Linked DNA regions of Candidatus Kuenenia stuttgartiensis. The protein of the gene in region 2 interacts with the protein of the main gene of each other region in a pairwise test. Links are inferred from orthologs where the notes say so. Each region holds a gene or a part of one and is shown on either strand. Other genes may lie near its edges.

What was found.
Region 1: the proteins of ligA (region 2) and leuS interact in binary tests that used the Escherichia coli proteins (3 or more experiments, as listed by UniProt). The link is inferred for Candidatus Kuenenia stuttgartiensis from one-to-one orthologs.

What each region holds. Positions count from the first base shown.
Region 1 is NZ_LT934425.1:3,338,646-3,351,410, reverse strand. The notes cover bases 1-3,085. They hold leuS (leucine--tRNA ligase), read right to left. Parts: upstream 2,752-3,085; coding sequence 250-2,751; downstream 1-249. Also shown: KSMBR1_RS23600 (hypothetical protein), read right to left, coding at 3,266-3,430; KSMBR1_RS21670 (hypothetical protein), read right to left, coding at 3,412-3,663; KSMBR1_RS15630 (hypothetical protein), read right to left, coding at 4,707-4,937; KSMBR1_RS15625 (hypothetical protein), read left to right, coding at 5,047-5,688; KSMBR1_RS15620 (helix-turn-helix domain-containing protein), read left to right, coding at 5,704-6,258; KSMBR1_RS15615 (IS4 family transposase), read right to left, coding at 6,347-8,539; KSMBR1_RS15610 (IS630 family transposase), read left to right, coding at 8,722-9,249; KSMBR1_RS23595 (CHC2 zinc finger domain-containing protein), read right to left, coding at 9,940-10,242; KSMBR1_RS15595 (ExeA family protein), read right to left, coding at 10,254-11,045; KSMBR1_RS15590 (Mu transposase C-terminal domain-containing protein), read right to left, coding at 11,048-12,103; KSMBR1_RS23590 (helix-turn-helix domain-containing protein), read right to left, coding at 12,156-12,608; KSMBR1_RS21180 (hypothetical protein), read right to left, coding at 12,647-12,765.
Region 2 is NZ_LT934425.1:3,056,563-3,072,715, reverse strand. Bases 1,230-4,123 are described here. They hold ligA (NAD-dependent DNA ligase LigA), read right to left. Parts: upstream 3,742-4,123; coding sequence 1,717-3,741; downstream 1,230-1,716. Other genes in these bases: KSMBR1_RS14325 (TldD/PmbA family protein), read right to left, coding at 1,230-1,588. Also shown: KSMBR1_RS14330 (type IV pilus twitching motility protein PilT), read right to left, coding at 1-226; more of KSMBR1_RS14325, read right to left, coding at 227-1,229; KSMBR1_RS14315 (hypothetical protein), read left to right, coding at 4,198-5,154; KSMBR1_RS14310 (small basic protein), read left to right, coding at 5,171-5,416; KSMBR1_RS14305 (pyridoxal phosphate-dependent aminotransferase), read left to right, coding at 5,413-6,504; KSMBR1_RS14300 (ArnT family glycosyltransferase), read left to right, coding at 6,860-8,395; KSMBR1_RS14295 (IS1634 family transposase), read right to left, coding at 8,476-10,131; KSMBR1_RS14290 (SH3 domain-containing protein), read right to left, coding at 10,451-10,696; KSMBR1_RS22075 (helix-turn-helix domain-containing protein), read left to right, coding at 10,937-11,374; KSMBR1_RS22070 (IS630 family transposase), read left to right, coding at 11,391-11,975; KSMBR1_RS14280 (COG3415 family protein), read left to right, coding at 12,471-12,971; KSMBR1_RS14275 (putative transposase), read left to right, coding at 12,989-14,707; KSMBR1_RS14270 (MIP family channel protein), read right to left, coding at 14,869-15,612; KSMBR1_RS14265 (RCC1 domain-containing protein), read right to left, coding at 15,980-16,153. UniProt on the Escherichia coli protein: DNA ligase that catalyzes the formation of phosphodiester linkages between 5'-phosphoryl and 3'-hydroxyl groups in double-stranded DNA using NAD as a coenzyme and as the energy source for the reaction.

The DNA.
Region 1 (12,765 bases), 280 kb from region 2 along the record:
CTACGTTTTGAATATTAAAAAAGATCGGAACACCGTTACAAAATATTTGAAAGCGTCTTTTGATCCCAATATTTCTTATTAAATGGAAGCAGGAGCTTCCAGGACATGTGTGCCCCCGAGTAGCGACAAGGCATGCCTTGCCGCTACTTGAGAACGAGAATGGAGTTAAGCCTTCGGCGTTTTTTTTGAGATAGAGCGAAGTTGTACTTCGCGCTACATTCAGGAATCCACGGTATCAACAACTACTTCCTATTTCACCACAATATTCACCAGTTTTTTGGGAATAATAATGGTCTTGACCTCTGTCTTTCCTTTCATGCATAAAATAACACTTTCGTCTATCATTACACGTTCTTTTAAATTTTCATCGCTGATATCCACCGGTACAGAAATGTGGCTTCTTACCTTACTATTGACCTGAATAACAATCTCAACCTCTTCTTCCTGAATCGCATCCTTGTCGTATTCTGGCCATTTATTATTGAAGATACTGGGTTTATGCCCCATCGCCTCCCATAATTCTTCACAAATATGAGGAACAAACGGGGCCATGAGCAATAGAATCGTTTCCATAGAATACCTAAAAACCCGGAACTCCAATTCTTCTTCCGTATTGCGAGGCGCAACAACCTTAAATGAATCAATATTATTTAGTAATTCCATAATCGAGGCAATCGCCGTGTTAAAATGCCACGAAGTGTCTAAATCATCCGTAATCTTTTTAATCGTCTGATTCGTTTGACGGTAAATTGCCTTTGCCTTCGGGGGAAGTTTTTGCATGTCAATTTGTGTGCGCCCAACCTTTGCATAACTCTCTTCAAATTCTATAACCTTTTGCCAGAGCCGGTTCAGAAACCGGTGCGCTCCTGGCACACCCCGGTCGTTCCATTCTGCATCTTTCTGCGGCGGCCCTATAAAAAGGGTGTAAAGACGCTGGGTATCCGCGCCATACTTTTCGATAAGTACATCAGGGCTTACCACATTCCCCTTTGACTTCGACATCTTCGCGCCATTCTTAATAATCATCCCCTGTGTAAAGAGATGGTGAAACGGTTCTTTACATCCGATGAAATCAAGATCATAAAGAGCCTTCGTAATAAACCGTGAATATAAAAGATGCAAAATGGCGTGTTCCACACCGCCAATATACTGATCCACCGGCAGCCACACATTTACCTTTTTTTTATCGAAAGGCTGATTATTATCCTTAGGAGAAAGGTATCGGAGGAAATACCAGCTCGAATCAACAAAAGTATCCATCGTATCAACCTCGCGCTTTGCAGGCGCTGCACATTTAGGGCAAGTCGTGTTGACAAACAAATCAATCTTTGCCAGGGGGTTCATGCCTTGTGGCAGAAACTCGATTTCTTCCGGGAGAAGTACAGGAAGCTGTGATTCCGGAACAGGAACCGTTCCGCACGTCTCGCAATATATAATAGGAATAGGCGTTCCCCAATAACGCTGCCTCGATATTAGCCAGTCGCGCAACCGGTACGTCACCGTCCTTTTCCCAAGCCCCTTCGTTTCAAGATGCTCAGCAATCGCAACCATTGCCCTCGTATTGGGCATGCCGTTAAATGCCTCAGAATTAACCAGAACGCCTTCACAGGTAAAGGCCTCTTTCATCGCTTCGGCGTCAAATGATTCCCCTTCCGGTTGAATAACGGCCTTAACCGGCAAATGATATTTTTTTGCAAAAAGGAAATCCCGCTGGTCATGCGCAGGTACGCCCATGACAGCGCCCGTACCATATTCCATGAGCACATAATTTCCTACCCACAGGGGTACTTTTGTATTATTAACCGGATTGATAACATACATTCCGGTAAAAATCCCCTCTTTTACGGCATCTTCCGCCGTACGTTCCACCATCCCCTGGTTTCTCGCTCTTTCAACAAACGCCATCACCTCGCCCTCGCGCTGAGAACCGATGACTAGTTGCTCAATTACCGGATGTTCCGGCGCCAAAGAGACAAAAGTAACGCCATAAAGGGTATCGGACCGTGTGGTGAAACAAGGCAATATCTCTCCCGAACCTTCCAGCCGGAAATCAATGCGCACCCCCTCGCTTCTCCCTATCCAGTTCGCCTGCATTGTTTTTACCCGCTCCGGCCATCCTTCCAGCAACGAAAGATCGTCAAGAAGCTTCTGGGCATAGTCGCTGATACGAAAGAACCACTGCACCAGATCCCTTTGCCGCACAGGGCTGTCGCACCGTTCGCAGCATCCATCTACCACCTGCTCGTTGGCCAATACCGTACTGCACGAGGGACACCAATTCACCGCCGCCTTCTTTTTATATGCAAGGTCATTCTCATACAGTTTCAGAAAAATCCATTGCGTCCATTTATAATAATCAGGATTGCAGGACGTAATTTCCCTGTCCCAATCATATCCGACTCCCCATCGGTGAAGCTGGTGCTTCATGGCTTTTATATTTTTGTGCGTCCATGCGGCAGGATGCGTACCTCCTTTGATAGCGGCATTTTCAGCAGGCAGCCCGAAAGCATCCCATCCGATGGGAGAAAGCACATTGTATCCCTTCATCATTTTGTACCGGGCGACAACGTCTCCGATAATATAATTCCTGCCGTGTCCTACATGCAATGTGCCGGATGGATACGGAAACATTACCAGGCAATAGAACTTGTCCTTTTTCTTTGTATCATCCGTATAAAATAAGCCGCAGCCTTCCCAGTATCCCTGCCACTTCGTTTCAATACCGGTAAAATTGTACTCCCTTTGCGCCATTAGCTACTCCTTAAAAGCGAGGTATTGCAAAAAAATTAGTAATAATTTTTAGTTTTAACAGGGATACACAGGATAGATAGGACAATAAAAACAAACGTAACTTCTAAATAAGTTGAGGTTTTTATAATAATTTTTATCCTCCTCAATCCTCAATCTGCAGATTACAGATTGCCAACTGTACCGTATTCCCCATTAAAAAAAGGCGCAAGTGGGTAAATCTAGCCCTGTGCCTTTCTTCATCTTTCGCAACGATACAAAACAGATTCAGATTCTAACAGAATTTCATACGTAATCAATTGAAAAGACCATTGATTTCTGTTGAAAAACCTTGACAATCAGCAAGTATCATGGTAGCTTTTTATCTCATCGATATTTGAAACTTACCAACACTTCATCTAAAAAAACTATCACCTATTCTATGTGGGGCTGTGGCGCAGTTGGGAGCGCGTTTGAATGGCATTCAAAAGGTCAGGGGTTCGAATCCCCTCAGCTCCACCATTATTTTCAATGGTTTTCAGGAATTTGATACTACTTGTTTTTCCTCAACTGTAGTCAAATTGTAGTCAGTCCATAAAATCTGAACACCATCCCGCAGACTATCAGGACAGTGATGGGCATAACGCAGTGTCATACGAATATCTTTATATCCCAGCAGTTTTGCTATTTTGTAAATATCCACACCTCTTTGCGCCAAACGCGTCGCAAAGGTATGCCGGAATGTATGCGGAGTACGTCTCTAATACCCGCCTTCTGCAATGCCCTGTCAAGTGCCCTTCGGAGATTGTCACTGTCAATTTTGGTCCCAGCGCCACCGGTAAACACAAGGTCATTCTTAACCCAACTTCGACAAGCAGAAATCGTATCTCTTTTATTGCCAATGTGATACGACTTTAGTCCTTCATTTTTCGGCACTACATCTTTGAGTTTTCATGGGTGATTTTATATTTTTTCTGCCTAATGGTGTATGTTTAATTTGTAGTTTATTGTAAATCGTGTGCTGCTTTTCCGTGGGCGCTGTGCAGGTTCTGACGTCAATAACGCAGCCGTCCTTTGTGTTCATGGTCGTTGTTACCCTTATATGGGTGGCAAGGATATTACGAATCGTATTCCAATTATAATGAACCCCTGCGGTTCTTAGCTTTTTTAATATCCCGGCAAGTATGTGATAGGCCAATACAGTGACATGCACGTGGGCAATGGTTGGGGTATCTGTGTGGTGAAAGTTTGGCCGTAAACCAAGGTTGCCTTTCATTGTTTTAAAACTTTCCTCAACAGTACTCAACGACCTATGGAGCTTTGATATCTCTTCCCCGCTAAGATCAAGTCGGTTTGTCCGTAATACATACGTGCCTATGGCTTCTTCCTTTGCTTGCGCCTGAGCATTTTTCTTAAATTTGATATCGGTCGCTTTGCCATCCGTCTGTTCCACTTTGATCGTATATAAATTGCCCACCTTGTAGCGTTCTTTTAACCGGCCTATCCTCTCTATGATCGTATCATATTTTTTCTGTCTTTTTGGCTTCTCTAATCCTTCTTTTATTGCCGAGAGCGCCTCTTCAAACCTTTGTTCTTTCAGGGAAAGGATGGACTTCTCTTTTGCCTCTTTTGCCTCTTTTGCCTCGCTGTGGCATAAAAGGAATGCCTCTTCTTCAGTACGGACTAATTTCATGCCCAACGTTGTTTTCCCGTCTGATAACATAATCTTCTCTTCGTCCGTTTCAGGCCAAAAAGTATCTTCAAAAGATTTCTTGCGCGAGACGACCACATATTTATAGCCACTCTTCCTGATAAGCGCAATGTTCTCTTCCGTTGCTATCCCTGCGTCCATAACTATCGTTCTATCATTTGAAAACATACCGTCTTCTTTTTTTAATCCATCCAAAATATCTTTTAGGGTACCAGGCTCCGACACATTGCCCTCAAAAACCTTGCTCTGCTTGGGAAATCCCTCTTCATCAACGGTCAAGAAATTCCGCATCTTTTAAAGATAATTTCATAGGCTTTGTCTCCTTTCTTAATTGTATGGTAAGATTAAGGTTGTTAAGTTGTTTTTGGACTTGTGCATTCAATGAGCGAACAAAGACCATCTTTGGCTTATTGTGCAGAAGATAGCCTTGTGATGATCTGGCAAAACCGGTTGAATGTCCTAAAAAAATCCATCCTGCGGCCTTATAGCGGATGTTCACCCCTGCCAAAACGCATAAGTGCTTAATACATAGTTTGTTAAGGCTGTATTTTTAATAAATATGTAGTCACTAATATATTGTTATTATACGACAATATACTTGACGGATAATGGTTGTTATCTGTACAATGGTGGACATGCATATTGTAGAGAACAAGTCAAAATCCGGTAAAAAAATCTATCGATCTACCCTTCTGCGGGAATCGTACCGTGAGGATGGGAAGGTCAAGAAACGCACCATTGCGAATCTGTCGAATTGCACTCCCCTGGAGATTGAAGCGATAAGACTTGCACTCGCACATAAAGACGATCTCTGTGCATTGGGCGCATTGTCAGAATCGGTGAAACTCCATGAGGGTTTGTCTGTGGGAGCAGCGTGGAGCGTGTACCAAGTGGCAAAGGAATTAGGGATAGAAGAGGCATTGGGAAAGGACTTTGAAGGAAAGCTGGCGCTTTGGCAAGTAATGGCAAGGGTAATAGGCCAGGGGTCAAGACTGTCTGCAGTAAGGCTGGCGCAGATACATGCTGCGGGTGACGTCCTGGATATGAAGCGTGGGTTTGACGAGAACAATCTGTACGATAATTTGTCATGGTTGTCAGAGAATCAGGCAAAGATAGAGCGAAAGCTGTTTGAGTTAAGACGAGGAGGCAATAAGCCGAAGTTGTTTTTGTATGACGTGACGAGCAGTTATAGCAAAAAGCATTTATTTTTAGAAGAACCTGTTTTTTTCTTGCATTTGAATTGTTTCTAGAGTATTAAATTCTGCATGAATCCATTTCTCAGTGAAAAAACCCGAATAGAATTTAAAAAAGCACATAAGAAAGAGCCTCATAGACGTCATGCCGACCGAATCAAAGCTATACTTCTTCTTGATTCAGGATGGAGTTATGAAGAAGTAGCAGAAGCGCTCTTGTTAGACGATCAAACAATCAGGAATTACGAAAAACTATACAAAGATAAAGGTTTCGACGGGCTTTTATCTGACAATTATGTTGGCTGTATGCCAAAACTCACTTGCGAACAAGAAGAACAATTAAAAGATCATATCAGGAAAAACAACTATAGCGCGGCAAAAGAAATTGTTGAATATGTAAAACAGACATTCAATAAGACCTATACACCCGAAGGAATGGTACATACCCTCGATAGATTAGGCTTTACTTACAAGAAAACCACAATAGTTCCAGGCAAAGCAAACCCTGAAAAACAAAAAGAATTTATCGAAAACTACAAACAACTCAAAGAAGAGAAAGCCCCTGGAGATATAGTCAAACAAATAAGGTTTTCGAAAAATTTACACACCCCCGGCCCCTCTTTTTAGGGGGGAGATAAGAAGTCCCCTCTATCAAGCTAATCTTTACCCACAAATTTCAAGAGCACCGTAGTTGTACGGCCAATTGAGCTGAAGGCTAAGTGGTGTAAAGTTCGTAAGCAACTTCAATATCAGCCAAACGTGACATGCCTCGCCAAAGTACTTCACTTCCGGGATGGCCATCACCACGGCGACCCAGATGACCGCCAAGTTTACCTAAAAGCCGCACGGCATCATTGAGGCTTGGAGGTAAATCAGGAGGCTCCTTGACCTTGTTCGCAAAAGTTGTCAATGCTTTCCATTCAGAATCGCTGAAGTAGACAGTACAAGGGACATCAGGTGTTTCTTGTCCTAAAGTAGTCAGGTAATGGATACGCCAAGCTATAATCATATCAATGGCCAAAGCGTTGCATAGACGACGAGCACTCTCCAACTGCCGGGCCTCGACACGACAACCGCTCTTGATAATACGATGATAACACTCAATACCCCATCGGCGAGCATACCATTCCAAACGTTCGTAAGCATCTTTTTCTTGCTTAACCGCAACTGTGGTTAACAGCATCCATTCTAACCCATCAATTCCGATAGGCGGATTGACTTCCTGCGCCAGCACCGCCCACACCCTGACCGCAGGCATATTCTTTTTTAGCATAGGTGGGCGTAGCGTAACAGGCATCGCCGGTTGCTGTTCCAGTTTAGTCCACAAAAACTCGCATGATTCTTTATCATCAACAACCTTTCTATTGCGCGAACGTTCTGCACGGATCAGCAACTGAGCGCCATCAGGCGTATTATACTGCTCAGCGAATACCTCGTGAATATCGGCCTCACGATCTGCCACAACCACCAGCAAAGATTTGTTTCGACAGCGTTTCTGTACTTGCGATACTGCATGGTAACTCTCCACCCATTTCCAGCTTTCCTTCTCTTCGATAGGCTTCTTGTGTCGTTTATGTTTGCTGCCTATTCCGTCCCGCGCCCAGCATTGCACATTCAGAAGTCCCAAGGGTGTGCCACTTTCAGTAAACGCCATCGTATCATGCACCATCAGTCCACGAACTTTTTTACTCTTAGTACCTATCGGCCCTAACCCCTGCGTATTCGGATGTGTGCTATAATTCAGAGTCGTAGTATCTTGCGCTACCAAAACCAAACTATTCTCCTTCACACGCTCTTCCGTGGCCTCATAATGAGCTTGCAATATCGCCTTCCAATCTACATTCTCATTGTCAAGGAATCGGTATGCAGCCTTAGTCGCACTGACTGAGCCGCACGCCTGCGGAATGTTTGCCAAAGGTTTGTCATAAAACATACCTGTCATTTCTAAAAGTCTTGAGGTCAATCGTGCATCGCCCAATTTTGTTCCTCCAAGTTCCGCTTCTATCCAATCCCGAGGCTCTTTTTGTGCCACTCTTTGGCGAACATGTACTTTGCCATCGGCACAACAACACAACACCGCCTGCCATTTCTTTTGCAACGGCATAACATAAACGTCTTTGACCGTTGCACCTGTTCCTTTTCGTCCTCGACCTTCCGTGCCTCCTACATACTTCCAGTTAGCTGCCCGATAACAGCTTCCGGAAAACCGTCCTCGTTCCACATAGGTTTCTAAAAGTACAGGACGATATTTATACACTCTTTCCCAATCATCTACCAAACGTGTTTGGCATTTTGCCAATACATGCGATGCCAAACATTTTACTCTTACCGTAGGCGCTATTAAATACCGACTGTTATTGATAACAAACGTATGATTCCGCTTACGTGCTTCCTCCGTCCATCCTATCCACTCGTCGCGACTTTCCACCCGTCTGGCACAGGCACTATAACTTAGCCCTCCTATCCATCCGTAATATTCACTGCGTACAAGATACCGAAGTTGCGCCCCGCATAGGGGCCCACTTCCAAGATAATGATGCGCTTCTAACATGCTACGCCAAAGTTTCGAATGGAATCTCGTTGTAACCCGTATAATCTCTACGTCACCCAACTCCGCTAGCTCGCATGACACTTCCGCAATCGGAGGCGCCTCCGCAGGTTTATTGACTTTTTGAAATGCATAATGCCTGTTCACCTTTGGAAGATTGATCTCTTTACGACGATCCAATTCCAACAACGCCTTGCGACAACTCATCTCTTGCAAACGGCCCGCTTGATTCCGCCAGTCCATCCATTCGCATACCAGACGCGACAGTTTACGACGCGATAGGCACGGTTCCTTTTGGATAGTTTCTGATAAACGCTTTATTACATCATCTGAAAATATTCGACCTCCTACTCTAAGCATGTACACAGTGTAACATACGGTTAACACGGTGTCCAGCAAAAAATATGGGTCATCCCCAGCTATCAAGAGGGGATTTAGGGGTGTGTTTGATAATATGCCTAGTCAAATAAATCTGTTTTTTAGAAAGCCATTTTATCGCCAAATCTCTAAAATCATATTTGTTTGGCTATAAGATACTTTTTATGGATGGAGTTCATCCACAGCACAATTCTACGTCTGCATATTGCTGGATAGAGAAAGGCAAAAAGAAGGAAATACCCTCTAATACCGGCAGGAAAAGAATAAATTTAAACGGTGCTATTGACATAGAAACCTTTGAAGTAACAATCCGGGAAGATGAAAGCATCAATGCTCAATCAACAATAAAGCTTTTCCATGAAATAGAGTCAAGGTATGCTCAAGCCGGTACTATTTACATAATCTCTGATAATGCTAAATATTACAGGTCTAAGTTGGTCAAAGAATACCTTGCAAATTCGAGAATAAAGATCAAATTTCTCCCTTCCTATTCACCCAATTTAAATCTCATTGAAAGATTATGGAAATTCTTTCGCAAAAAAATATTGTATAACAAGTATTATGATACTTATGAGAAGTTTAAAAACAAATGTTTAAGTTTTTTCAAAAATATTAACGAGTATACAGATGAATTGTCTACTCTTTTAACTGAAAATTTTCAAATTATTGGCGAGCAAATTTCGAAAACCTGATTTGTTTGACTATATTTAGAGGGGAAGTCGAATCATTTTGGTGAGTACGGGTATAATCGTGACGGCAAAAAGAGGAAAAAACAGATAGTGATCGGTATGCTTTGTGATGAATCCGGGGAGCCGGTATCAACAGAAGTATTTAGGGGCAACACCCAGGATCCGAAGACCTTTGAATCTCAGGTAAAGAAGGTATTAGAGCGGTTTGGATGCAAAGATGTAACGATTGTAGGAGATCGTGGGATGATCAAGACGGTGCAAATCGAAAGTTTACCGGAAGGGTTTCATTACATAACGGCGATAACTAAGCCGCAGATAGAGTCGTTGATAAATAAAGGGATACTGCAATTAGGATTGTTCGAAGAAAAGCTCTGCGAGATAAAGGATGATGAGGTTCGATATATTCTGAGGCGCAATCCGGTAAGGGCGGAAGAGATGTCAAAGACCCGTGTATCAAAATTACAGAGTATAGAGAAATACATCGTGAAGAAGAACAGTTATCTGAAGGAACATCCTAAGTCGTCAGTATCGAAGGCCCTGGAAACAACAAGGGAAAGGCTAACGAGATTGAAACTTGATGGGTGGGTGCAGATAAAAGAAGAGGATAGGACGCTAAAGATAGAGAGAGATGAGGAAGCATTAAAGGAGGCATCATTGCTAAGCCCCACAATAAATGAACCTGGAATTCTCAGATTAAGTGGAATTAATATATTGAGGTAAAACGGATTTTAGCAGATAGACAGCATCTGGGAAAGAGGAGTTGGAATCTACCATGACGATGTCGATGGTATTAAAGTTTTTTTTACAACGGAAACACCTGGCGAGGTTCGTATTTGGGTTGGTGGCGGAATTAAATTCAGAACAGAGAGGGCAGAGGAAGCGGAAATAGCCTTCGGAGTATTTATGAGGTATGGAGAGGACATCAGCGATGAGTCGATCGATGGGGATATCGTTTCGTAATGAGCGCAAGAGTTGAGGGGAAAAGAGACGGGCCATGGTAGACCTCCTTAAAAAGATTGAATTTCAGCAAGAGCCTGATGGAAGATATCCTGGGTAATTTTCTGTGATTGTCTGATGGAAGCGTTAATCAGGCAGGCGGTGGAAATGGCGTTGATTTGCCTTGGGATGCCGGCGGAGAACTCATGGATCAGGTCTTTGACGTCTGAGTCAAAGATTTTATCGGATGCGCCGGAAGATTTCAGATGGAAGTCTATGTATGCAGCGGTTTGAGTTTTAGTAAGGGGATGAATGTGGTAATGTACCGAGATGCGTTGTGCGAAGTCGGCATGGATGTCTCTTTTGAGGATATATTTGAGGTGTTCCTGTCCCGAGAGGATGATTTTGAGATGAGTGGAAGAATCAAGCGGAGAGCTGACAAGGAGTCTGAGGTCTGTGATGGCGTCGGTTTTCAGGAGATGAGCCTCGTCGATAACGATAATGGGAGTGAGATTTGAGCGCAAGGATTTATCCATAATTTGGAGGAAGAGCCGGTCTTTGGTGTGTTTTGGTATTTCACCGAGCTGGGAGACGATTAAGGAGAGAAGGCTGGATGATTTTAGGTGGGTAAAATGGAGGTAGATGGGGAGAAACAGGTTTTGGGGGATTTGTGAGAGGAAGAGTTTGAGGAGTGTGGATTTTCCGACTCCCGTCTGTCCGTAGAGGACGGCGATAGAGCCTGAGTGTAAGAGGTATTGGAGTCGTGCAAGCCCCTGGGTAAAGCGTTCGTCTTTCATGATAAGGCTGGTGTTGATTCTTTCAGAGAACGGCTGAGTAGTCATGGAAAAATGAGAAGTAAACATGGTTAAGAGACCTCCTTTTTCGAGTAAGCGATTTGTAATTCACGAATGATATAGGGTAAGGTTTTCACGGAGGCATTTTGGAATGCCTCCGTGAGCAATGATTCGTTGAGAGCGGGGATACGGTTGTAGCATTTTTTAAGCGATTCGAGTTCATGAGAGCTGAAGGCGGAGAGAGAGCCTTTGTGTCCCATGAGGAGTGCGAGTTTCTGGACGAATGCCATGAATGGCCAGGGTCGTTCGGAGATGATTTGGTGGTAATCAATGCCTTTGGCCTGAGCCTGGAGAATGGATTTGTGTTTCTGAGTGATAAGGTCGAGGTAATTATGTTTTGGTTTTGAAGGTGAGGCGGCTGGAGTTTCAGCGCCCTGGTCGCGCAGGTAGAGATTTCCCGAGCCGAGGTATTCACCGTTTGCGGAATAGATCAAGACCTTTTTGAGATCGCCGTATGGGTCGTAACGGACTTCTACTTTATCGCCTCTGAGTTTGGGGTCAACACGGTAAAAGCGGTTATCAATGCGGACATCGGCAAAGGTTCTGTCAACGGTTCTGGGGATGCGTTTCATGAAGAAGGCAAGAGCGGCGTCCATATCGACGTGTCGGATGACGGTAAGCCCCTCGTCGTAGCGTTGTTTTGGAGATTGATTGGTTTCGGAGTGGATTCTTGCGTGATAGACAACGGCAAGGTAAGCGGAGAAGGCCTGGTTAATGGCATCAAGGGTGATAATGTCGCCGGAGCGGACTTCCGACTCGAACTGTGTCTGGCTGGTGCCGAAGAAACGTTCGACCAGTCCGCCGGGAGCAGGGTCGCGTGGTGGTCTGTGGATGAGTTTAATGCCGAGGTTGTAACAGGCAGAGCGCAGGGCGTCAGAGTGGTAGACCTTGGCATTGTCGAGGTAGAGTTCTTTGGGCGAGCCGTGGATAGTCCAGGCCCTGATGAGAGAATCGATAAGGATATCGAGGGTTTGTTTGAGATAATACCGTCCTTCGACCACATAACGGCTGTAGCAGTCGATAAAGAGACAGAGGTTTGTGGGAAGCGCCTCGCCGTCAACGAGCACGAAAGGGCCTTCCTGGAAGTCGCCAATCCAGAGGTCGTGGGTATGCTCACGGCTAAGAGCGTATACGCACCTTTTGCTGTGAGACGCCGAGTTTGAGCCGGGTCGCCCCTGCGAGTCTGAGATGGCGGTAGAGGGTGGATTTGGGGATCGTTTTCCCATAGTATTTCTCAAGAAAGCGGTTGAGGCAATCGTCGCTGCGGCGTGGTTGTTCTTTTTTGAGTTCAACGGCTTTGTCGATAATTTCAGGAGAAAACCTTCTGGATGCGCCACGGTCGCTCCTCGCCTTTCTTGCAAGAGATTGAAATCCATCTTTGCGGTAGCGGTTGAGTTTTCTCCTGAGGGTAGAGATAGTGGGTCTTTTCCGCTTTCCGTTGGGGAATACGACCTCCTGAAGGCAGAGTTTTTTCAGAAAAAGGTTGGTCTGCTCCTTCTCAATCTCACCGAAGATGACAGGATGCAGAAGATTGCACCAGAATAAAGCCCATTTTTCGTCTTTCGATTTCATAATTCACCTCCTTTTTTAAGTGTGGAGGTGATTGTAACTCAAGACCAGCCGCTTTTTGTTGCCAGTTCGGGGAAAAATGAATGCCCAAAAATTCGGTGATATTCCGGCTCGGCGCTGAACAATTGAATCGATTGATCGAGGGAGGTTTTTCGTTGTT
Region 2 (16,153 bases):
TTATTGCAATGGCAAAATCCAATTCATAATGTTCCTCATATACCTTGCGTTGCTGGTCATTAAGAATATTATACAAAAGCGTATGCACATCCTCCCTCATCAATGGCGGCATGTCAATTTTTCTCATATCACCATGTATACGGATCATGGGCGGTTCACCGGAACTTATATGCACATCCGACGCGCTTTCTTTGGTTGCAAAAGCGAGGAGTTCCATTATATCCATTCATCTTCCTCCAATAACGACATTTCGTATTCGCACATGAGGCCCGCCGTCGCTGACGCGCAAAGGCGATTGACCTCCCTTGCCACACCCTCCCATACCCCCATAAATTTCAAGATCGTTTCCAATGGCATCAATATTCATGAGTGTCTCAAACACGTTTCCGGTAAGAACTACATCGCGTACTTTCTCTTTCAACTGCCCGTTGCGTATCATGTATGCCTCTTCCGCACTAAAGGTAAACATCTCCATATTGGTTTGCCCCCCTAAGGCGCCGATTGCGTAAATACCATCATCAACTTCCGATAACATTTTTTCGAAGGTATCATTACGCGGCTCCATAAAGGTATTCGTCATACGGACGATGGGTTCATTGCCATAACTGATGGCGCGAGCATTGCCCGTAGGCTTTTCATTCATCTTTGCTGCCGTTTCCCGCGAATGAAGCCTGTTGGTTAATATACCATTTTTAATAAGATACGTCTTTTGCGTCGGAGTCCCCTCGCTGTCATACTTGTTGTATCCGGCTTCACCGACTAAAGTACCATCATCAACAATCGACAAGGCGTCAGAGCCAAAACGCTTCCCAAGAACCATGATCTCCCGCAATTGAGCGTTTTCATAAACAAAATCCGCCTCGCTGAGGTGCCCAAACGCTTCATGGACAAATACACCGCACAGCTTGGGATCAATGATGACCGTATATTTGCCGCCATTCACCGGTTTTGCCGAAAGCTGGTCAACCGCGCGTTTTGCAACCTTCTCACATTCCTGTTCCATATTTAATACGTTATTATACCCGCGCAAGTCCCCTACGGAATGATATGCCTGCTGGACGTTCATGCCGTCCCTTGCCATAGCGAGCAGAGAGATGCCGCAAAAAATCGTTTCCTGCGCTATAAAGCTCCCTTCTGTATTGGAGAAAAATACTGTGCCGCGTGAATCCAGATACCGGACATTGGACGTCTGTATTTGTTTTGAAGAAAGGATGATCGTGTTGTATTTGTCGCAAAGCGACTGTTTTTCTTTCAAGGATATTTCCGCCGGGTCATTGACAACTGTCGTCTTTGTATGATCGTTTAGTATGGGTATGGGGGAAAGCTGGCTTTTATTCTTCCCAACGAATTTTGCCTGTTCACAGGCCATTTCAATGTATTTCGGAAGATGTTCTATATCGTTAAAGGCGACAAAACCCCAGCCGCCGTTTACTAACGCCCTTACGCATCCGCCAAAAGAGCTTTTTTCACCGATACCTTCAAGCTCTTTCCCTACATAAGTGACACCCGTACTGACCCCTTCATGGACACGAACCTCAGCGTAGTCCGCTTTTGCCAGTTTTAATGCGTTTTTTATCATTTTTTCCATTTAGGTTATCCCTTTTGAAATTAAGATTATCAAATCCTTATTACCATTGAACAATTTATACAATCCGCAGTCCTCAATCTTCAATCCTCAGTCGGCAGTCCTCAATCTGCAATTTGCCGGCTGCTGAATTACCCTACCAACAAATAAAATGCTTCTTCGTCAAGAATAACCACGCCAAGTTCTTTCGCCTTGTCCAGCTTTGAACCGGGGTCTTCTCCGGCAATGAGATAATTTGTCTTCCTGCTCATGGCAGACGAAACCCTCCCCCCGAGGCGCTTGATAAGTTTTTCCGCATCGCTGCGGGAATATTTTTGCAGTTTGCCGGTTATTACAAAAGATTTTCCCGCTACTTTACTGCTTTTCCGTGGCATATCTGACGCCAGTTTTCCGGTGTTTACTCCTTTTGCAAGAAGCTTTTTTATAATTTCCTGCGTATGTTTGTTTTGAAAAAATTCAACAATGCTTTGTGCTACAACGGGCCCTATCTCATGTATCTTTTCCAGTTCATCTGCGGTTGCATTTGACAGTTTTCCGAGAGAATCAAAATGATCCGATAACACTTCTGCGGTGTGCAAACCAACGTTGTGTATGCCCAAAGCGCAAATCAGACGGTCAAGGTCACGTCCACGGCTATTTTCAATCGCACTTATAAGATTGGATGAGGATTTTTTCCCCATGCGCTCAAGATTAACAAGGTCATCATACTGTAGGGAAAAAATGTCCGAATAATCATCCACGAGGCCTTTATCCACCAATTGTTCGATAATGGCGGGGCCAAGCCCTTCGATATCCATTGCGTCTCTGCCCGCAAAGTATTGGATGCGCCTTTTCGTCTGCGCCTTGCACAACGGGTTGTGGCAGCGCAAATATACTTCACTGTTATCCCGGTGTACAGGGCCTTTACATACAGGACAGCAGGCAGGTTCAACAAAAACCTTTTCCCGTCCGCTTCGCTTTTCTTCCAGTACTTTTACGACTTGCGGAATAATTTCTCCCGCTTTTTGTACAACAACATGATCCCCCACCCTGACGTCTTTTCTCTTTACTTCGTCAAAATTATGAAGTGAAGCGCGGCTTACCGTCGTACCCGCCAGCAATACCGGCGTAAGATTGGCTACAGGCGTGAGCGTGCCTGTTTTCCCTACCTGAACAACAATTTCCTCAATCCTTGTTATCGCCTGCTCAGGCTGAAATTTAAATGATATCATCCAGCGGGGTGCCTTGCTTGTCGCCCCTAATTGCTCCTGAAGAGCAAGGGAATTCACCTTTATGACCATTCCGTCCACCATATAGTCAAGGATTCCGCGTCGTTTATCCCATTCGCGGCAATACCGCACCACCTCATCAATATTTTTGCATAATTGCGTGTACGGGTTTACCGGAAGCCCTATCGCTTTGACAAAATCAAGACACTGTACGTGCGACTCCAATTCCATTCCTTCAACATATCCTATAACATAGGCAAACATTTTGAGTCGCCTTTTCGCGGTAATACGGGGGTCTAAAAGCTTTAATGACCCTGCCGCCGCATTTCTGGGATTTGCGAACTGAATCTCACCTTTCTCTTCCCTTTCTTCATTTATCCGCTGGAACTCTTTATTTGGCAAATAAATTTCTCCCCTTATTTCCACAACCGGCGGTATTTTATAGTGAGCGCCCGATACGGAAAGTTTTAATGGGATCTGCCGGATTGTTTTGAGGTTTGCAGTGACGTCGTCCCCCCGGAAACCATCACCGCGGGTGGCGCCCCGTACAAATAATCCGTTTTCATACCAAAGTGTAATAGCTATCCCGTCAATCTTTAATTCAACGACATATTCAATATCTGTATTGGCATTGATGCCGGCCATGCGTTTTATTCTTTGATCAAACTCCTTCAACTCCTCATTTGAATAGGTGTTATCGATGCTCAGCATTGGTTTCTTATGTTCCACGGCGGGAAACTGACTGATTGGTTGGTCTGCGACCCTTTGGGTAGGGGAATCCGGAGTTATTAATTCAGGATGTGCGCTCTCAAGGTTCTGTAACTCCCTGAGTAGTTGATCATATTCATAATCAGAAATCTCAGGATTATTTTCCACATAATACTTATGGTCGTGATATCTTATAATGCAGCGGAGTTGTTCTATTTTTTCTTTTACCGTTGACGACACTTTTTTATCTTAACCATTTAGAGAAAAATTTATGGAAAACCAGGTTCTCCCTGATGTAATTTTCCGGATGAAAGGAATTTTAAGCTGCCAGTATAACAAACTTTATATAAGAGTCAACGTATTCTGTTATAATGATGGAATCACTTGACTTTATTCTGCATTTTTTATAAACTCGCTAAAACGTGTTTTTTAACGCTAACGTTATGTATTATCGTTAAACTTAATCCGATAATAATTTTACGGTAAAAACCGCCTCCTTTCAGACAACAAAACAATAACGTTGAAAAATGTATGCTGTTTTTCATAAAGGAAGTCAGGGTTTGCGGCGTTTAATTATTTACTGTGTTGATGGTCGTTCGGGGAAAAACCTGCGTAATTGAATCACTTTTTCATTTTAATGATGTGGTAATTAACCACATATTTTCTTAGAGATCCCGCATAAAGGGGTGATGAATTATGGTTAAAGGAAGTGATTCTAAAGTTTTCTTTGAGTTGTTTAAAAAACCTCAGGAAAAAGACGGTGTTCAAAAAGAAGAATTGCAACCAAATGCAGAGGCTGCAGAAACAACACCGCCGCAAGAAGTTGGAACTCCGGTTACGCAGAATGAAAAGCCGGAATCTAAAGGCTTAACCACGAATCCACCACCTGCATCCGCTTCTTCAGAAATGAGGGGAAAATCAGGAACATCTGACCCTTTACAATGGATTAAAAATACAAGTACGGAAGCACTTTCGATTGAAAAAAAGACGGAGAAAAGGCATGCAACGCATGGCCCTATTACGCCAGAACCCATTCCTTCAAAGCAAACAATTGCTACGCCGCCTGCTCCTTTGAGAGATGAAGTGGTGCTACGTAAAGACGAGGTGGTATTGCGGCAGGAAACGCTCATCATTGGCGCCATTGCGGCTACTTTTCTCTCCGTTGCCTGTTTCTTTGTGGGACACAAGGCGGGGTACAATAAGGGAATAACCAACCAGGCGGAAGAGTGGCTGGAAACAATAGAGCCGAAGAAAACTCAACCTGGCGGTATTGGTCAGTTAAAACACATTGACGCACCGAAAGAGAAGACGGCAAAGGATACTGCTTCGAAAGTTGAAAAGAAATCAGGCAGCGATGCGAAACTCGTTATCCAGGATAATGCAATAATAAAGGACCGGTGGACGATACGCGTGATTTCCTATAAAAATTCAAAGGCAAATGTGCAACGCGCCAAAGAAATAGCAGGTATGTTGCAGGAATCATTAGGTTATAGCTCTTTTGTTGTCAACACGGGAAAAGAGCTTTTTGTTTGTGTGGGAGAATTTGACGATTTGAATAGCGCCGACTTAACGAAAACCCAAAGGGACGTTGCCAATTTCGAATATCAAAATAAAAAACAGTTTTCGGGATGCTATCCCGTACGTATGAGATAAAATAAGGAGGAGAAGTATGAGCATTGATAAGAGTTTAAAACCAAAAGGGAAACTTTCGAGGCCGAGAAATGTGTATAGAAAGGTGGAACGTATCGCAATACTTAAGGCAGAGAATCGCTGGGATCAGGATACATCTGTTTTTGGTCTCCCCAAGGTAAAAGTGGAAAAACTAAAGCGAAAAGGCAAGGCCCCAAAGAAAGTTGAACCGGCAGAAGCAGGAAAAGCAGGAAAGGCAGAAAAGGCAGGAAAGGCGAAAAAATGATTGCCAGCAGGATGTCTAATATAGACTCCTCCGGCATCAGAAAGGTCTTTGACCTTGCACAAAAAATGAAAAGTCCGGTAAACCTCAGCATAGGCCAGCCGGACTTTGATGTTCCCGGAGAGATCAAAGAAGAAGCGATTAAGTCCATAAATGAAGGCGCAAACAAATACACATTGACGCAAGGTATACCAGAACTTCGCAATGTGCTGATGGACCGCCTTAAAAAAGATAGAGAGGTGACTGCGGAAGATATTATGGTCACTTCAGGAGTTTCAGGCGCATTAACCTTAGCGATTATGACGCTGGTAGATCATGAAGACGAGGTAATAATTCCTGACCCCGCTTTTGTTATTTACAAACACATGGTGAATTTTTGCAGCGGAAAATCAGTGTTTGTTGATACATATCCCGACTTCAAATTATCCGCGGAACGTATTGAGCCGCATATCACAAAAAAAACCAAAATAATCGTCATAAACAGTCCTGCCAATCCCACAGGGGTGATGAATACGCCGCAGGAGTTAAAAGATATCGCAGAACTGGCAAAAAAACATGACCTGCTGGTAATTTCCGACGAGATATATCATGACTACGACTATAACAACGAATTTGAGAGTATAGGAAAGTATTATAATAAAACGCTTATACTTGACGGATTCTCCAAATCCTTTGCCATGACCGGGTGGCGTTTGGGTTACGCAGCAGGTCCGGAAACGATCATAAAGGAAATGATAAAACTTCAGCAATACACCTTTGTATGCGCCCCTTCCTTTTCACAATACGCAGTGTTCCGGTCATGGGGATTTGATCTGAGCAAATATATTGCGGATTACAGGAAGAAAAGGGACATGATGTACGAAGGGCTGAAAGACAAGTTCCGGATCATAAAACCCGAAGGGGCTTTTTACTTCTTCCCGCAGGTTCCCTGGGGGACCGATGAAGAATTTGTTATGGCCGCCATCAAGAACAATCTGTTAATCATTCCGGGCAGCGTATTTTCTGAACGCCACACACATTTCCGCATTTCTTACGCCGCTACAGAAGAAACCATCGAAAAGGGCATAAAAATTCTTAACGGCCTCGCGTGATCCCCACATTCATTACATAAGCAGATGAATGCTCATGTTCACACCTAAGCTGGCATAGCCAGAACTAAACAAGTACGAAGCACGAAATCCGAAACAAATTCTAATGACAAAATGATTTGAAATGCTAAACAAGCGCATCTTTCGTATTTCGTGCTTCGTATTGTTGGGTATTTTGGGATTTGTTTTGAATTTTATGCTTTGTCATTAGAGTTTGTTTCGTATTTAGCATTTCGGATTTCACCATTAAATATTTTGCAAAAAAATGCAAAGAAATTACAGATAAGGTACTATCAATAAGTTGAGAAGTTACAATAATTGAACCGTTTAACTATTTTACACCTGCATACAAATAGCCTTGATTGCTAAAAAAATATATTGGTATTTTATTGGCTTTTTTGGAGGAATCGCCATCCTGTTCTGGGGACTGGATGACATTGTCGGTATCCACAGAGACGAAGCGATATTTGGCCTCTTAGCGGAAATGATTCTTGAAGGAGTGCGGCCTCTCACCGGTATTTTCAACAATTATACATCTCCGGTACATTCATACATGCTTGCTGTTTGCGTATGGTTTTTTGGGAATTCTGTATGGAGTCTGCGGTGTCTGGGTCCCGTCTTTACCCTCATAACCATTATTGCAATTTTTGATATTACACGGCAACATTGCATTAACCGGGCGCGATGGACAGCCGGACTTCTTCTCACCTTCCCGCCCGTTGTCATGCTTTCACGGCTTTGCGGAGAAGTCTTTGTGCTTAATCCCTTTTTCTTTTTCGGAACAATTTGGATATACGTAAAACTCTGTAATAACGCAAAAAAATACGTCCGGATAACAGGATGGATACTCGCCGGTTTTGTTCTGTCGTTTGGAATCTGGAATCACGTAATTTTTCTCCCAAGCGCAGTTTCTCTCGTCATTTGCTATGCACTATTCATGTGGCCCGGACTGCGGTGTTTTTTAATCCATGGTATGTTTTGCCTTATCGGGTTTTCAATTGGGCTGATACCACGGTTTGTTTCAATGCTTGCGCTGGGAATGGACTTATTTCCCCAAAAACCTTCCATTCCGCCGGCTTCATTGAAAACCGCTCTCTTAAATCTTCTCTATACCCTATCGGGAGACGGACTTTACGCGCGGTTTTCAGGGGGGAGCATCCTTCCCTTCGTATGGGGAATCCCGGCAATATTAGCGATCTTCGCAACAATATTCCTTATTTCAAAACATGATAAAACAGAAAAGAAGATGTTTTGGGGTATCATTACCTTTATTGCCATTAACTTTGCCGGTATATGGCAAATTACGCCATTCGGTTCTGTCGGTTCGCGCATATGGCTGATTATCGCATGGGTATTACCTGTTTTCTTAGGGTTTTGCAAGACAAACGCTAATAGAGGGATGTGGCGTGTTTTGGGAGGTATTGTGATTTTAATAAATTTGATATTGTTGGCTACAAATTATTATATTCCAAACAGCCGTTCAAACGGCGTAATAGAACCTTCTATTTATGTGGGCGGTAAAACCGACAATACATGGGATTATTACGATCACCGCCAGATCACAGAAGCACTGCTTCAGTCAGATGCAGAATACATTTTTATTTCCAATATTAACGTATTTACCTTCTACTATTTAACTCCGGAAGATCAAAGACACAGGATAAAACTGCTTTGGCCCGTCATATTGGGAGGCGGAGGAAATACCCCGGAGAAAGAAAAGCTATACGGGCAGATAACCTACAAAGGGCAAATGCCCAAAACCGCCCTTTTTGTTTTTTATAACACAGACAAAGATTATCTGGCACATTTTATACAGCAACCGTTTTACAACATGACGGCTCAGGTAAAGGACATTGCCGTTCCAGGAGGATTTCTTATTTACCGTTTAAAATAATATTGCAACATATTTGTTACGTGGTTAAATCGGATGTTCACCCCAAGTCAAAAAACAAAAGTGCCGTAAAAGCCTTATATTTATTGACTTTTACGCCGAACAGCAAGCTTTTTTCTAGTGACTACCCGTATGTTCCGGCTTGGCAATACTTCTGGCAACTTTATCTGTAATGCCTCTAATAATTCATGTGATTGTTGCCGCGGACGCGGGATCTTCTGGCAACTAGCTTTTTGGCCTTTGATTGTTACTTCCATCGAACAAATGGTCGTCAATTGTGCGAGACCTTCCTCTACCGTCAAGTCAAAATTCTTCCACGCTCTGCGCAGCCTTCGAATTATCATGTACGCAAGCATTACCACAAACACATGTCCCCGTGTACTATCCTCCTTTCTTACATACACCGGACGAACCTCCAAATTCACCGTCTTACAGTCCCGAAACGCCTTCTCCACTTCCGTTAAATCCTTGTATCGTTCATGTACCAGATTGGTATCCGCCTCGTTCTCCTCAAGATCAGTCTTGATTGCGTAACAACCATCAAGGTATGATGCCTCCTTTAATGCTTCCTCAGCTCTCTCTATCTTTAGCGTCCTATCCTCTTCTTTTATCTGCAACCACCCATCAAGTTTCAATCTCGTTAGCCTTTCCCTTGTTGTTTCCAGGGCCTTCGATACTGACGACTTAGGATGTTCCTTCAGATAACTGTTCTTCTTCACGATGTATTTCTCTATACTCTGTAATTTTGATACACGGGTCTTTGACATCTCTTCCGCCCTTACCGGATTGCGCCTCAGAATATATCGAACCTCATCATCCTTTATCTCGCAGAGCTTTTCTTCGAACAATCCTAATTGCAGTATCCCTTTATTTATCAACGACTCTATCTGCGGCTTAGTTATCGCCGTTATGTAATGAAACCCTTCCGGTAAACTTTCGATTTGCACCGTCTTGATCATCCCACGATCTCCTACAATCGTTACATCTTTGCATCCAAACCGCTCTAATACCTTCTTTACCTGAGATTCAAAGGTCTTCGGATCCTGGGTGTTGCCCCTAAATACTTCTGTTGATACCGGCTCCCCGGATTCATCACAAAGCATACCGATCACTATCTGTTTTTTCCTCTTTTTGCCGTCACGATTATACCCGTACTCACCAAAATGATTCGACTTCCCCTCTAAATAACTGCTCGTCACGTCATACAAAAACAACTTCGGCTTATTGCCTCCTCGTCTTAACTCAAACAGCTTTCGCTCTATCTTTGCCTGATTCTCTGACAACCATGACAAATTATCGTACAGATTGTTCTCGTCAAACCCACGCTTCATATCCAGGACGTCACCCGCAGCATGTATCTGCGCCAACCTTACTGCAGACAGTCTTGACCCCTGGCCTATTACCCTTGCCATTACTTGCCAAAGCGCCAGCTTTCCTTCAAAGTCCTTTCCCAATGCCTCTTCTATCCCTAATTCCTTTGCCACTTGGTACACGCTCCACGCTGCTCCCACAGACAAACCCTCATGGAGTTTCACCGATTCTGACAATGCGCCCAATGCACAGAGATCGTCTTTATGTGCGAGTGCAAGTCTTATCGCTTCAATCTCCAGGGGAGTGCAATTCGACAGATTCGCAATGGTGCGTTTCTTGACCTTCCCATCCTCACGGTACGATTCCCGCAGAAGGGTAGATCGATAGATTTTTTTACCGGATTTTGACTTGTTCTCTACAATATGCATGTCCACCATTGTACAGATAACAACCATTATCCGTCAAGTATATTGTCGTATAATAACAATATATTAGTGACTACATATTTATTAAAAATACAGCCTTAACAAACTATTTATTAAGCACTTATGCGTTTTGGCAGGGGTGAACATCCGCTAAATGGTTAAGGAGTATGTAAAAATGAATCAACGAATCATTCCCCTTGTCCCTCTTCCTAACGAGTAATTTTTAAAATTCCTATTAATAAAGGTGTATTTATTATCTTGCACTTATGGGAGAATGTCCACCACAATGATAGACCGGAAAGATGTTTTTATGCTGGTTGGATTATTTTGTGGAGATTGTAAAGATACCGCTATTAGGGGACTCTTTAATATTGCGTGTATACACCCAGCCTACCTGCCCTTTTGCGGTTTTTACAAAAGCCGCCTTTTCCATTCTATTGATAAACACAATTTTTTCCCCGTGATGCGCTTTCCCAATTACACCGGAGAGTTTGCCATTTTTATAATTTTCCCATAAATATATTTCTTCCTTTGTTATCGTTATACTACTTTTGCTCCTACCTCCCATAAGTCTGAATCCGCTCGTTTTTTGAAGTGATTTCGCTACAAATAACACGAAGGCTGCGATAATAAATAGTAGTATAGTGGTGGTGAGCAGCTTTTTTAGCACGATGACATTCTTTTACACTTTTTTTAATCTGATGAAAAAAACAGGACAATTGTCAGGTGGTATAGTAAAAAGCATTTATTTTTATAAAAATCTGTTTTTTTCTTGCATTTGAATTGTTTCTAGAGTATTAAATTCTGCATGAATCCATTTCTCAGTGAAAAAACCCGAATAGAATTTAAAAAAGCACATAAGAAAGAGCCTCATAGACGTCATGCCGACCGAATCAAAGCTATACTTCTTCTTGATTCAGGATGGAGTTATGAAAAAGTAGCAGAGGCGCTCTTGTTAGACGATCAAACAATCAGGAATTACGAAAAACTATACAAAGATAAAGGTTTTGACGGGCTTTTATCTGACAATTATATTGGCTGTGTGCCAAAACTCACCTGCGAACAAGAAGAACAATTAAAAGATCATATCAGGAAAAACAACTATAGTGCGGCAAAAGAAATTGTTGAATATGTAAAACAGACATTCAATAAAATCTATACACCCGAAGGAATGGTACATACCCTCGATAGATTAGGCTTTACTTACAAGAAAACTACAATAGTTCCAGGCAAAGCAAAACCCTGAAAAACAAAAAGAATTTATCGAAAACTACAAACAACTCAAAGAAGAGAAAGCCCCTGGAGATAAGATACTTTTTATGGATGGAGTTCATCCACAGCATAATTCTACGTCTGCATATTGCTGGATAGAGAAAGGCAAAAAGAAGGAAATACCCTCTAATACCGGCAGGAAAAGAATAAATTTAAACGGTGCTATTGACATAGAAACCTTTGAAGTAACAATCCGGGAAGATGAAAGCATCAATGCTCAATCAACAATAAAGCTTTTCCATGAAATAGAGTCAAGGTATGCTCAAGCCGGTACTATTTACATAATCTCTGATAATGCTAAATATTACAGGTCTAAGTTGGTCAAAGAATACCTTGCAAATTCGAGAATAAAGATCAAATTTCTCCCTTCCTATTCGCCCAATTTAAATCTCATTGAAAGATTATGGAAATTCTTTCGCAAAAAAATATTGTATAACAAGTATTATGATACTTATGAGAAGTTTAAAAACAAATGTTTAAGTTTTTTCAAAAATATTAACGAGTATACAGATGAATTGTCTACTCTTTTAACTGAAAATTTTCAAATTATTGGCGAGCAAATTTCGAAAACCTGATTTGTTTGACTATATTCTAAGGGAAAAAATGGAATATAGCCAAACAAATATGATTTTAGGAATTTGGCAATAAAATGGCTTTCTAAAAAACAGATTTATTTGACTAAGCATACTATACAAGCACGCCCCTTAATTCCCTCTTTATAGAAGGGACGGGAGGTGTAAATTTTTCGAAAACCTTATTTGTTTGACTATATGTCAAAAGTGTGAAAATAAATGTGGATAAAAATGAATGCCGTGGGATTTTTGCCTTTTAAAACCCCAGCCTAATCTAAGGTGATGTGGGCGGTTTGTTGGTATGTTTTGCAACTGTAGTTCTATAGTCAAGTTTATTGAATTGATTCTTCAGATTCAGAACCCAGGAAGTGCCTTTTTAGTCAAAAAGTATGTAAGCTATTGAATTGTGTAGAGATAGGTGTATATAGAGAGAAGGCATTGCCATACGTGGGTGGAAAATGATATGATCCCTTTTTTTCGGAGAAAGGGAGGGTACTCATGCCACAGTTAGTATTACCCCTATTTTCCCCTGACTGCAAACTGATAAATAATCAGGTAGGTTTTGAGAAAATAGGTAGCAAGATATATTATTTTCACGGAAGACTTCCTGTGTTTAGTCATGAGGAAGACGACCTGGAATCATTTCGGTTCATCACCAGTCAATTAGTAGTCGGCGGTAATGTCAAGCAACAACAAATAGTGAAGGCCTTCGGTGTTTCGGCAATAAGTGTTAAGCGTAGTGTAAAGCGGCTAAGAGAACATGGGCCTAAGGGATTTTTCCGTCAGTCAGCGCGAACAAGGTCAGCCCATGTGCTTACGCCAGAGGTAAAAGCGAAGGTGCAAAAGTGCCTGGAAAGAGGGCAGAGTGTTTCAGAAACAGGTAAGAAGTTCAATATCAAATCAAGTACGATTCACAAGGCAATCCAAAGCGGTCAGTTAGAGAAAAAAAAACGGCAGAAAGCGCTCCGGAGCAAAGAAACAAAAGTGAGCGTGCCGTAACCGATAGTCGTGCTGGTATGGGTCTTGGATGTACACGGGAACAAGAACGTGTAGAAGCCGCATTAGGTGGGCTTAATGAGGCAGTTCCGGCATTTGTTCCCGATCAGGACGTCAAATCGGCAGGGGTATTGTTTGCACTGCCGGCATTATTATTAAATGGTTTGCTAAAGTATGCAAACAACTATCTCTCATTTCCCAAAGGGTACTATGGATTACAATCGTTTCTGCTGCTACTGTCGTTTGCAGCCCTCTTAAGGATCAAATCACTGGAGGCAATTCGCTATTGTGAAGCTGGGGAATTGGGCAAGGCAATCGGGTTAGACCGTATACCTGAAATACGAACACTGCGCAAAAAAGTGAAATATATAACAAACCATGGCGAACCTGAGCAGTGGAGCAAAGAGTTATCAAAATACTGGATGGAAGAGGATCCGGAATTGGCCGGGATCCTTTACGTGGACGGCCATGTACGGGTATATAGCGGAAGCAAGACACCGTTACCGAAGCGGTATGTATCGAGGCAAAAGCTATGTTTAAGGGGTTTAACCGACTATTGGGTAAATGATGCAGTAGGTAAGCCATTTTTCGTGGTAAGCAAAGCGGTAAATCCCGGCTTGCTTTCGGTAATGAGAGAACAGATCATACCCCGGTTGCTCCGAGACATACCAAAGCAGCCTACCGGGGAAGAATTAAAAGCCAATCGTCATCTCTATCGCTTTGGTGTAGTATTTGACCGTGAGGGTTACAGTCCTGAGTTTTTCAAAGAAATGTGGGAGAAACGCATAGCGTGTTATACCTACAAAAAGTATGTAAATGATGTTTGGCCGGAATCAGAATTTATAGAGAAAGAGGTGGTTCTTAACAATGGCGAAGTGGTAAAGATGAAACTGGCGGAACGAGGAGTGTATTTCCGGAAGCAAGACCTTTGGGTGCGCGAGATACGCAAATTGACCGATACAGGTCATCAGACATCGATAATAACCACTGATTTTATGAATAACGCTGAGGTACTGGCAGCAAGAATGTTCTCCAGATGGTCTCAGGAGAACTTTCTTAAATATATGATGGAACATTATGGTATAGACAGACTTATCGAGTACGAACAGGAGGCAATAAGTGAGACGACAAAGGTGGTGAATCCCCGTTACAGGGAATTGGAAAGTCAGATAAAAACCAAAACTACACTGTTAAACAGGCAGCGGGTAAAATATGGGGCATTGGTATTAAAAGCAGAAGGAGAAGAACCCGATATCCGGAAGTATGTACAGGAGAAAGCAACAATAAGAGAATCGATAGATACGCTGGAGAAAGAGATTGAACAACTCAAGGCGACAAAAAAGAATACGGAGAAACATATAGAGTTTTCAAAACTCCCGGAAGATAAGAAATTTCAGGATTTAAAGAAGAGCGGAAAGCAATTCGTAGACACAATCAAAATGATTGCTTATCGGGCAGAGACGGCAATGGCAAATACATTGCAGGAATATATTTCTAAAAAAGATGAAGCAAGATCACTGGTACGTCAAATTTTTATGACAGATGCAGATATAATGCCGGATGAAAAGAATGGCGTCTTAAGGATAACGATTCATAACATGACAAACCCAAGGAACAACAGATATGTTCAACAATTATGCGATGTACTTAATAGTTCCGAAACATTATTCCCAGGCACAAATCTGCGCCTTGTATATAATTTGGTATCAAATCAAATTCCACCAGATCAGGAGTTCTGAGATTAGGGATGCTGTCCCTATATGCAGGATTGATCGTTCGTGGTGTCTCCGTTAAAATCTCAGTTTGTTCGTTAGGTAAAAGGGAAACACAAAATACATTTTAAAACGATTTTTTGTTGCAACTGGAAAGAAGGGGGTTTTGCAATCCGTATGCTGCTACATTACCGTCTTCTCTTTCGGCGGAAAGCAGGAATCGTCGTTTTCTTTGCTGCCTTCATCTTTTTTTCTTTTTCGGCGAACACAGCATCGTAGAAAAAAGCGGCGGCCACACCGCCTAAAACAGGACCTACCCACCAAACATAATGGTTTGCAAACTGCCAGGACGCGATAGCTGGCCCAAATGCCCTTGCCGGGTTCATTGCTCCGCTGCTAATCGGGCTGCCAATAAGGACGCCGAACAACACAACAAGCCCGATAGTTAATCCGGAAAAACTACCAAAAGACCTTTTATCAATTGCCGTCCCAAAGACTGTAAGAACGAGCAGAAAGCTAACGATAAACTCCATAACGAGTCCCTGCATTACAGAAATCCCGTCCCCTAACATGCTTGCTCCCAGATGAACCGTATATATTGCTTCAGGAAATAAAATCTTAAGGACAAAACCAGCCAACGCAGCGCCGGCAATCTGTGCTGCAATGTACTTTATAGCCAGATTCGGATTCATCCTTCTGGTGATCCAACATGCTATTGTAACGGCAGGGTTAATATGTGCGCCTGAAATATAGCTCAGTGCATATGTTATAGAGACAATTGCCAACCCATAAGCAATGGAAATCCCTAAAACCCCAATACCGTCCCCTCCTGCTTTCCGCAGGTAATAATCTGTACAAATTGCGCCAGCGGCAATAAAAACAAGCGTAAAAGTGCCTAAAAATTCTGCAATGTATTTTTTGAATGAGTCCACCCCGGATTTCTCCTCTATTAAGTTTCTAAAACACAAAATATAAAAAACGAAACTTTCACATTTTTCTACAGGACACAAACATCTAACAGGATGAAGCTTAAATAATGCTAAACCTTATAGTTACTGTATTATCTTAAAAAAACAAATTCCACCCTTAAAACGAGATTATTAGAATAAAAAAACGTAATTTGTCTCTAAGATATTTACTGGCATGCTTTTGAAGAAATCGCCCATTTCGTAATGCTTATACATTTAATCCTGATATTTGTCAAGTGTTTATTTTGACAATTTTTACGTTAAAATGGACAATATTTAATAATAGTTCTGTCGACTAAATACATCGGGTAGCCGCCTATTAATACTGTAACTATTTCACGAGGGTGGGAATTGGAGTGTTTGCAGATGCGCTATCTTCCTTTGGGGCAGGCGTAATGGTTTGATCCAATTTGATCTGTGAGAGAATGGGAAGTTTTTTGTAATTGAGCGTACCATCTCCCAATTGGCCATATTCGTTATTTCCCCATGCCCAAATCGTTCCGTC